Regions from separate parts of the Comamonas sp. CAH-2 genome, predicted to be linked through region 3. Evidence: predicted binding sites of a transcription regulator. Region 3 holds the regulator's gene; each other region holds the start of a gene.

Region 1 (3,206 bases), on a different contig from region 3:
CGTACAGGTGGGCGCGCTTGAATTCGATGCCCCGGGGCGACCAGCCCAGCGGCTTGTTGATGACCAGATCGGCCACCACAGCCATGATCCAGGCGATGGCGATGTTGGAGTACAGGCCCAGCACCTCGCCCAGGGCGCGGAACACGTTCATCTCCATCAGCATGAAGGCGATCAGCGTGTTGAACACCACCCAGACCACGCGCCCGGGGTGGCTGTGCGTGAGGCGCGAGAAGAAGTTGGACCAGGCCAGCGAGCCCGCATAGGCATTGGTCACATTGATCTTGAGCTGCGAGATCACCACGAACAGTGCCGTGGCCGCCACCGCCCAGCCGTAGTGCGGGAACACGTACTCGTACGCCGCCAGGTACATCTGGTTGGGATCGACCGCATGGCTGGCCGGCACGGAGTGCGAGATCGCCAGGTAGGCCAGCAGCGCCCCGCCCAGCATCTTGGCCACGCCCAGCACCACCCAGCCCGGCCCGCCCAGCAGCACGCCGGACCACCAGCGCAGCCGCGTGGTCTGCGCACGCGCCGGCATGAAGCGCAGGTAGTCGGCCTGCTCCCCCATCTGGGTGATCAGCGCAATGCCCACGGTCAGCGCCGCACCAAAAAGAGGCAGTGAAAAATGTGCACCCGCGCCCGACTCACCACCGTAGTGCACCACCTGCGCAAACGCACCGGGATTGCGCAGCAGCACGTAGACAAAGGGCACGACCAGCATCAGCAACCACAGCGGCTGGGTCCACATCTGCAGCCGGCTGATCATGGACACCCCGTGCGTGACCAGTGGAATCACCACCAGGGCGCAGATCAGGTAGCCCCAGGCGGGCGGGATGTCCAGCGCCAGCTCCAGCGCATAGGCCATCACGGCCGCCTCCAGCGCGAAGAAGATGAAGGTGAAGGTGGCGTAGATCAGCGAGGTGATGGTCGAGCCGATGTAGCCAAAGCCCGCGCCGCGCGTTAGCAGGTCCATGTCCACGCCGTAGCGCGCCGCGTAGACGCTGATGGGCAGGCCCGCCGCAAAGATGATCAGGCCGGTGGCCACGATGGCCCAGAAAGCATTCGCCCAGCCGTACTGCACCAGCAGCGTGGCGCCCACGGCCTCCAGGATCAGGAACGAAGCCGCGCCGAAGGCGGTGTTCGCCACCCGCCACGCGGACCAGCGCCGAAAGCGCTGCGGCGTGTAGCGCAGGGCGTAGTCCTCCAGGGTTTCCGTCGCCACCCAGCCGTTGTAGTCGCGGCGCACCTTGACCACCTGCTGCGGCACGCAGGGGTCGGTCGAGGCAGGCGTCGCAGGCGCGGCAGCGGCAGGGGACTGGGTCATGGTGGGGCCAGCGATGCAGCTTCTGTGCCCGACTGGCACGGTGCTTGCACTGCAGGTGCCATGCCCTGGTGACCACCCGGGCGCCGCACGGCCCCGCCGTGTGTGCGCGCGCCGGGCGGCATGCAGGCCGCGACATGGCATGGCCGCCCCGTCCCCGTCCACAGGGCCGGCGCTGCGGACCGATGGAGGGAATCGACATGGAATTAACGCCGCGAGAAAAAGACAAGCTGCTTATCTTCACCGCCGCGCTGCTGGCCGAGCGCCGCCAGGCCCGTGGCCTGAAGCTGAACTACCCGGAATCCGTGGCCCTGATCAGCGCCTTCGTCATGGAAGGCGCCCGCGACGGCAAGACCGTGGCCCAGCTGATGAGCGCAGGCCGCACCGTACTGACGCGCGCCGACGTGATGGACGGCGTGGCCGAGATGATTCCCGACATCCAGATCGAGGCCACCTTCCCCGATGGCACCAAGCTGGTCACGGTGCACGAACCCATCGTCTGAGCGACCACCCAGAACTTGCAGGCTTTTAGGCCTCCATCCCTTATTCCACCAGCGCAGACAGCTATGAAAACCAAGAACCTGATCACCACCCTCCTCGCCACCGCGTCGGCCCTGCCGCTGAGCGCCCTGGCCCACGTGGGCGCGGACGGTGGCGGCCACCACAATTTCCTCGACAGCCTGGCCCACGCCTTCGCCCACCCCTTCGGCGGCGCCGACCACCTGGCGGCCATGCTGGCCGTGGGCGCCTGGAGCGCCCTGGCCTTTCCCCACCACGGCACGGCCTGGCGCGCCCCGGCAGCCTTTGTGACCCTGCTGGTGGCCGGCTGCCTGGCCGGCTTTGCGGGCCTGCACGTGCCGGCCGTCGAGCCCATGATTGCCGCCTCGGTGCTGGTGCTGGGCCTGCTGGTGATGGTGCGGCAGAAGATGGCCTGGGGTGCCGCCGCCGCCCTGGTGGGGGTGTTTGCCTTCTTCCACGGCGCGGCCCACGGCTATGAGCTGTTCGAGGACAGCGCCGCCGCTGCAGCCGGTGCCGTGCTGGGCATGGCAGCCGGATCGGCCCTGCTGCACCTGGGCGGCATGGCCCTGGGCCACCGCGTGATGCAGCGCCACCAGTTGCTGGCCAGGCTGGCAGGCGCCGCGACCGCCGTCCTGGGCGTGGCCCTGCTGACACGTCTGGCCTGATCCCACGGAGGCACCGCATGATTCCTGGTGAACTGCTCCTGGACGAGGGGGCCCACCCCCTCAACCCCGGCCGGCGCACGGTCACGCTGCTGGTCAAGAACGCCAGCGACCGGCCCATCCAGGTCGGCTCGCACTACCACTTTGCCGAAACCAACGCCGGCCTGGACTTCGACCGCGCCAGCGCCCACGGCATGCGCCTGAACATCGCCAGCGGCATGGCCGTGCGCTTCGAGCCCGGCCAGCAACGCACGGTGGAGCTGGTCGACATCGGCGGCGACCGCCAGATCTACGGCTTTCGCGGCCTGATTCAAGGAGCACTGTGATATGGCCACCATGGACCGACGTGCCTACGCCGAAACCTTTGGCCCCACCGTGGGCGACCGCCTGCGCCTGGCCGATACCGAACTGATCGTCGAGGTCGAGAAAGACTACACCCTGGCCGCGGGCGGCTATGGCGAGGAAGTGAAGTTCGGCGGCGGCAAGACCATCCGCGACGGCATGGCGCAAAGCCAGCGCACGCGCGAGCAAGGCGCGGTCGATACCGTGCTGACCAATGCCCTGATCCTGGACCACTGGGGCATTGTCAAAGCCGACATCGGCCTGAAGGGTGGCCGCATCGTGGCCATCGGCAAGGCCGGCAACCCCGACACCCAGCCGGGCGTGGACATCATCATCGGCCCGGGCACGGAAATCATCTCCTG
Region 2 (3,206 bases), on a different contig from region 3:
TTAAAACGCGCCGAAACCAAGACTTTCAAAGCGCAACCAGCTCCTTTTTCAGGACTCCCCCGCTAACGCAATCCGCCGATGTAGCGCCCGGCCTCGTCGCCCGGCGGAGCCGCATCGCGCAGGCGGTGCGCCACACGCTCCACCAGCGACACCGTCGGAGCGGGGGCCGTTGCCCCGGCGTCCAGCAGGGCCGCCAGCCGGTCGGCCAGACCGGCCAGGGCGGCATCGCCGTCCTCCGCCGCGCGGGCCCGCGCCACGCGCACGATCTCGCGGGCGTACTCGTCGTTGCGCGCCATCCAGTCGGTATCGGTCACGCGGCCCGCCTTGCGCCGCAGCGCCACGTGCAGGTGGGCGGCTGCGGCCATGCGTTCGGTGTTCTCCATCGGCATCCTCCTTGTGCAGGCGGCCCAGGCCGCCGGTTGGGTCAGGCGCCCACGTGTTCGCGGTGCTCGCTGATGTCCAGGCCCTGCTGCTCGGCCTGGGCATCCACGCGCACACCCACCAGGCGGTCGGTCAACCACATCAGCACGCAGGTGGCGGCAAAGCTGAACGCCGCCACCGCCACCACCGCCACGGACTGCGCCAGCAGGTTGCCGCTGGCCCCGGAAATCGTGCCGCTGACCAGCACCCCGGTCAGCAGCGAGCCAACGATGCCGCCGATGCCGTGCACGCCGAACACATCCAGCGAGTCATCGGCCCCCAGCCAGCGCTTGAAACCCGTGGCCCCCCAGTAGCAGACCAGCCCGGCGATGGTGCCGATCAGCAGGCCCGCGCCCATGTCCACAAAGCCCGCCGCCGGGGTCACGGCCACCAGCCCGGCCACCAGGCCCGAGCACAGACCCAGCACCGACATGCGGCGGTGCAGCAGCCATTCGCCCAGCGCCCAGCCCAGGGCACCACCGGCAGCCGCCAGGTGCGTGACCACCATGGCCAGGGCCGCGCGCCCGTCGGCCGCCAGGGCCGAGCCGCCGTTGAAGCCGAACCAGCCCACCCACAGCAGGCAGGCGCCCAGCATGGTCCAGCCCAGGTTGTAGGGCTGGAAGGCCTCGCGCCCATAGCCCGTGCGCTTGCCCAGGTAGCAGGCGCAAGCCAGGCCCGCCGCGCCGGCATTCACGTGCACCACGGCGCCGCCGGCGAAGTCCAGCGCGCCCATGCGCGCCAGCCAGCCGCCCGGCTCCCACACCCAGTGCGCCACGGGCACGTAGACCAGCAGGGTCCACAGCGCCATGAACAGCATCAGCGCCGCAAAGCGCATGCGCTCCACCAGGGCGCCGACGATCAGGGCCGCCGTGATGATGGCGAAGGTCAGCTGGAACAGGGCGTAGGCCGCCTCGGGGATGTGCGGCGCCATGTGGCTGACCGCCAGTTGCTGCTGCGCCAGCTGGTAGTCCAGGCCTCCAAACCACAGCCGCTCCAGCCCGCCAATCCAGCGCGAGGACGGGGTGAACGCCAGCGAATAGCCCACGGCAAACCACACCACGCTGACCACACACGCCGCGCCCAGCACCGCCGCCAGGGTGTTGAGCACATTCTTGCGGCGCACCATGCCCGCGTAGAACAGGGCCACGCCGGGCAGCGTCATCAGCAGCACCAGGGCCGTGGCCACCAGCACCCAGACCGTGTCGGCCTTGTCGATGGCCGCAAACCCCACCATCTGCTGGGCCTGCCCGGCCGCTGGCAGCAGGGCCAGCAGCGCCACGCCCGGGGCCCGACGGCCCCACCTGCTTCGCATCTCCATGTCGCTCCCCCGCAGTGTTGTTGCCGCCAGCCAAGCACAAGCCATGCCTGCACACCGGCCGCCAAACACCCACGGCGCACAGTGTCATTCGGCCGTCACACACCGCACCACCAGCTTGCGGGAAATCCCCGATGCACCAAACCAACGCAGGGTCTACAGTCCACACCACTCTAGCGCGCACCAAGGTGCAGCAAGGAGGGCCCGAGGAGACAACTCGATCCACAACCAGACCAATATCTAAAAAGCATCCGCCAATGAGATGCCTTTCCCCCAGCGCCGGCCAGACCGGCGCTTTTTATTTGTTTTAGCGCTCCGTGAGCAGCGCACAATCAGCGCCCATCATGGAATGGATTTTTGTCTCTCTGGCTTCGGCCCTGGCCGGTTTCGTGGATGCCATCGTGGGTGGTGGCGGACTGATTCTGGTGCCCGCGATGTTTGCCGCCTTCCCGCACGCGGCCCCCGCCACCCTGTTTGGCACCAACAAGAGCGCCGCCGTCTGGGGCACGGCGATGTCGACCTGGCAGTACAGCCGGCGCATCAGCATCACCTGGCCGATGATCATCCCCGGCGTCGTGGCCGCCGGGGTGGGCGCGTTCAGCGGCGCCTGGGCCGTCACCCTGGTCAACCCCGACTTCCTGCGCAAGCTGCTGCCCTTCATCCTGCTGGGCGTGCTGCTCTACACCCTGGCCAAGAAGGAGCTGGGGCGCGAGCACACCCCCACGCACAGCCTGCGCACCACGCAGTGGCTGACGGCCGGCATCGGCCTGGTCATCGGCTTTTACGACGGCTTCTTCGGCCCGGGCACGGGCAGTTTCTTCGTGTTCCTGCTGGTGCGCCTGCTGGGCTATGACTTCCTGAACGCGTCGATCAACGCCAAGCTGATGAACGTCACCACCAACCTGGCGGCCATCGTGCTGTTCGCGCTCAAGGGCCATGTCTGGTGGCACTTTGCCGTGCCGCTGGCGATCGCCAACGTCCTGGGCAGCGTACTGGGCACCTGGATGGCGCTGCGCCACGGCGCCGGCTTTGTGCGCGTGATCTTCATCGTGGTGGTCAGCCTGCTGATCTGCAAAACCGGCTGGGACGCCTTCGGCGCCTGAGCCGGCGCGTCACATCCCCCGTCAGTGGCGAGGCCTGCCGTCTGCACGGACGCTGGCCGGCTTTTATAATGGCTGCCTGCTTCGCCTGACGAGCCGCACATTCTTGGTGCATGCGCACCACCGCTTTGCGGCGTAGCCCGGCCCACCGCTGTGATGGTCTGATGTCCTCAGACCGGCGGTCCGGCGGCTACAGCCCCCTCCTTTCTTGACCGCTGCATCGCTGTGAGCGGCGCCCCATCCGCATGGGGCCGGGGCCCTTGCCAGCGCGATGGCGCCAGGAGCACCTCTTTCATGCAACGCTTTTCCGTCATTGCCGCCGCTGCGCTGGCTCTGCTGGGCACTTCGGTGGCCCAGGCACGTCCCCTTGA
Region 3 (3,206 bases):
AGCAGGGCCGCGGCTTTGCCGTGGTGGCCGGCGAGGTGCGCACCCTGGCCCAGCGCAGCGCCGCCGCGGCCAAGGAGATCAAGCAGCTGATCGACGACTCAGTCAACCAGGTCAACACCGGCAGCCGCCTGGTGCAGGAGGCCGGCGCCACCATGCAGGAAGTGGTGGACAGCGTGCGCCGCGTCACCGCCATCGTGGCGGAGATCAGCCACGCCAGCCAGGAGCAGAGCAACGGCATCGGCGAGATCAACGGCGCCGTCAGCCAGATGGACCAGGGCACGCAGCAGAACGCCGCCCTGGTGGAACAGGCCACCGCCGCCGCGCAGTCGCTGCAGCAGCAGGCGCACCAGCTGGCCGAGGTGGTCGGCGGCTTCAAGCTGGACCACGCGCCCGCCACGCAGGCCCTGGCCCTGCGCTGACGCACCGCCGGGCACGCGCTGCGCGTGCCCGCGGGGTTCTCAAAAAAGAGCGGCTCGCGCGCTTGCAAAAAAGGGTTCAGATGGTTTTCCATCTGAACCCTTTGTCTATGCAGCGCCAGCAGCTCTCTTTTTGGATAGTCGACCGCCGTGTCTGCATAGCCAGCCACCGACCCTAAGGCGTCTACAGCGCCTTGCGCAGGTTGGCCGGGGCGATCTTCAAGGCCTCGCGGTACTTGGCCACGGTGCGGCGCGCGCACTCGATGCCCTGCTCCTTGAGCATGTCCGCGATCTGGCTGTCGGACAGCGGTTTCTTCGGGCTCTCGGCCGCGACGAACTGCTTGATCAGCGCGCGCACCGCCGTGCTGGAGGCGTTGCCCCCGGTCTCCGTGCCCAGGCCCGAGCCGAAGAAGAACTTCAGCTCGTAGGTGCCGTGCGGCGTGGCCATGTACTTGGCCGTGGTCACGCGGCTGATGGTCGATTCGTGCAGGCCCAGTTCGTCGGCAATGTCGCGCAGCACCAGCGGGCGCATGGCCAGCTCGCCGTGCACGAAGAAGTTCTTCTGCCGGTCGACGATGGCCTTGGACACGCGCAGGATGGTGTCGAAGCGCTGTTGCACGTTCTTGATGAACCAGCGCGCCTCCTGCAGCCGCTGCTGCAGGCCGGCGTGCCCGTCGCTGCCCTTGTGGCTGCGCAGGGCGTTGGCGTAGACGTCGTGCACGCGCAGGCGCGGCATCACGTCCGGGTTCAGCTGCACGCTGAACTGCGCCAGGCCATCGCCCCCTTTGCGCGACGTTTTCTTGACGATCACGTCGGGCACGATGATGTGGCGCTCGACATCGGTGAAGCGCCGTCCCGGCTTGGGCTCCAGCCGGGCGATGACGCCCAGCGCGGCGCGCACCTTGGCCTCGGGCAGGCCGCAGGCCTGCATCAGCTTGCGCACATCGCGCCGCGCCAGCATTTCCAGCGGCTGGGCGCAGACCTGCAGCGCCACCTCCAGCATCTCGTCCTGCGGGTCCTCGCGGTGCAGGTGCAGCAGTTGCAGGCGCAGGCATTCGGCCAGGTCGCGGGCACCCACGCCCACGGGCTCCAGCGACTGCAGCAGGCGCAGGGCCACGGTGAAGCGGTGCACCAGCTCGTCGAGCTGCTCCAGGTCGTCGGTGCCGGCCAGGCCCTCGGCCAACTCCTGCAGCGGGTCCTCGAGGTAGCCGTCGTCGTTGAGGTTTTCGATCAGGAAGCGCAGCGCGTAGCGGTCGATCTCGGACAGGCGCAGCGACAGTGCCTGCTGGTGCAGGAAATCGGTCAGCGACTCGTGCGCGCCCGCCAGGTCCAGGGCCGTGGGGGCATCCTCGTCGTCGTTGCGGTTGCCGCGCGCCGGGGCGTCGCCGCCCCATTCGCTGTCGTCGTGCGCCATGTCGACGCTGCCGTCGCCCTCCCAGTCGCTGGGCACGTCGCTGTCGGGCGCCGAGGATTCCTGGTCTTTTTGGCCTTCAGCGCTGGCTGTGCCTGCGCTGTCTGCTATGGAATATGGTGTTTCGTCGGCCGAGGCGCCCTCGTGCTGGGCGGGCTCGTCCGCAGTCTGCAGGCCGAACTCCTCGCGCGGGGCGTCGTCCGAGGCCAGCTCCAGAAACGGGTTGTCGTCGAGCATCTGCTCGACTTCCTGGGACAACTCCAGGGTGGACAGCTGCAACAGCCGGATGGATTGCTGCAACTGCGGCGTGAGCGCCAGATGCTGTGAGACCCGCAGTGACAAACCTGGCTTCAACGCTGTACCCCCTCGAACTTTCTTGTGATTGCCGACGCTGCCGGGCCAGACTACATGCGGAAGTGCTCACCCAGGTAGACCCGGCGCACATCCGGGTTCTCGACGATCTCCTCGGGTGTGCCCTGGGCGAGTACTGTGCCATCGCTGATGATGAAGGCGTGGTCACAGATACCCAGTGTTTCGCGCACGTTGTGATCGGTAATCAGCACACCGATGCCGCGTTCCTTGAGGAAGCCGATGATGCGCTGGATCTCGATCACGGCGATCGGATCGATGCCGGCGAAGGGCTCGTCCAGCAGGATGAAGCGCGGGTTGGAGGCCAGGGCGCGCGCGATCTCCACGCGGCGGCGCTCGCCGCCGGACAGCGCCAGCGACGGCGACTTGCGCAGGTGCTCGACGCGCAGCTCCTGCAGCAGGCTGGTCAGCTGCTGCTCGATGGCAGCGGCACCCAGGGGCTGGCCGGCCGCATCCGTCTGCAGCTCCAGCACGGCGCGCACGTTGTCCTCGACGTTCAGCTTGCGAAAGATCGAGGCCTCCTGCGGCAGGTAGGACAGCCCCAGGCGCGAGCGCTGGTGGATGGGCATGTTGCCCACGGACTGGCCGTCGATCAGGATGTCGCCGCCATCGCAGCGCACCAGGCCCACGATCATGTAGAACGAGGTGGTCTTGCCCGCGCCGTTGGGGCCGAGCAGACCCACCACCTCGCCCTTTTGCACCGTCATGGACACGTCCTTGACCACCTTGCGGCTGCCATAGGTCTTGGCCAGGTGGCGCGCCTCCAGCTTGCTGGTGGCACGCGCGTCACGAAAATCTTCTGCCATCACTGTCCTTGGGAGTTCAGACCACCCGACGGCTGCAAGGGCTGGGCCGGTGCCGGCGCGGGGCTGCTGCCCGGCGTGGCCTTGGGCGCCAGGATGGCGCGCACGCGGCCGCCCGAGCCTGCGGGTGCCGACGAAGGCAGGTTGCTGCGCTTTTCGCCGTCGACCGTGAACACATCGGTCAGGTTGTTGTAGGTAATGACGCTG

What was found. Region 3 encodes sigma-54, which starts transcription at its own class of promoters, with help from an activator protein. Its sites were predicted from a motif close to TGGCANGNAANCTGCTTT; they were not measured.
Region 1: the regulator sigma-54 is predicted to act here: its motif matches at 1,358-1,375, upstream of FYM52_RS05945 (urease subunit gamma).
Region 2: the regulator sigma-54 is predicted to act here: its motif matches at 1,770-1,787, upstream of FYM52_RS14890 (ammonium transporter).

The regions. Positions count from the first base shown of each region.
Region 1 is NZ_VSWF01000006.1:23,225-26,430, forward strand. Features, by position in the region: gene FYM52_RS05940 (ATP-binding protein) at 1-1,324, opposite strand, end outside; gene FYM52_RS05945 (urease subunit gamma) at 1,522-1,824, shown strand; gene FYM52_RS05950 (HupE/UreJ family protein) at 1,888-2,505, shown strand; gene FYM52_RS05955 (urease subunit beta) at 2,523-2,828, shown strand; gene ureC (urease subunit alpha) at 2,830-3,206, shown strand, end outside.
Region 2 is NZ_VSWF01000032.1:18,408-21,613, forward strand. Features, by position in the region: gene FYM52_RS14885 (hypothetical protein) at 63-383, opposite strand; gene FYM52_RS14890 (ammonium transporter) at 425-1,732, opposite strand; gene FYM52_RS14895 (TSUP family transporter) at 2,080-2,838, shown strand; gene FYM52_RS14900 (ABC transporter substrate-binding protein) at 3,130-3,206, shown strand, end outside.
Region 3 is NZ_VSWF01000025.1:20,834-24,039, reverse strand. Features, by position in the region: gene FYM52_RS13340 (methyl-accepting chemotaxis protein) at 1-419, shown strand, start outside; gene FYM52_RS13335 (RNA polymerase factor sigma-54) at 601-2,181, opposite strand; gene lptB (LPS export ABC transporter ATP-binding protein) at 2,232-3,002, opposite strand; gene lptA (lipopolysaccharide transport periplasmic protein LptA) at 3,002-3,206, opposite strand, start outside.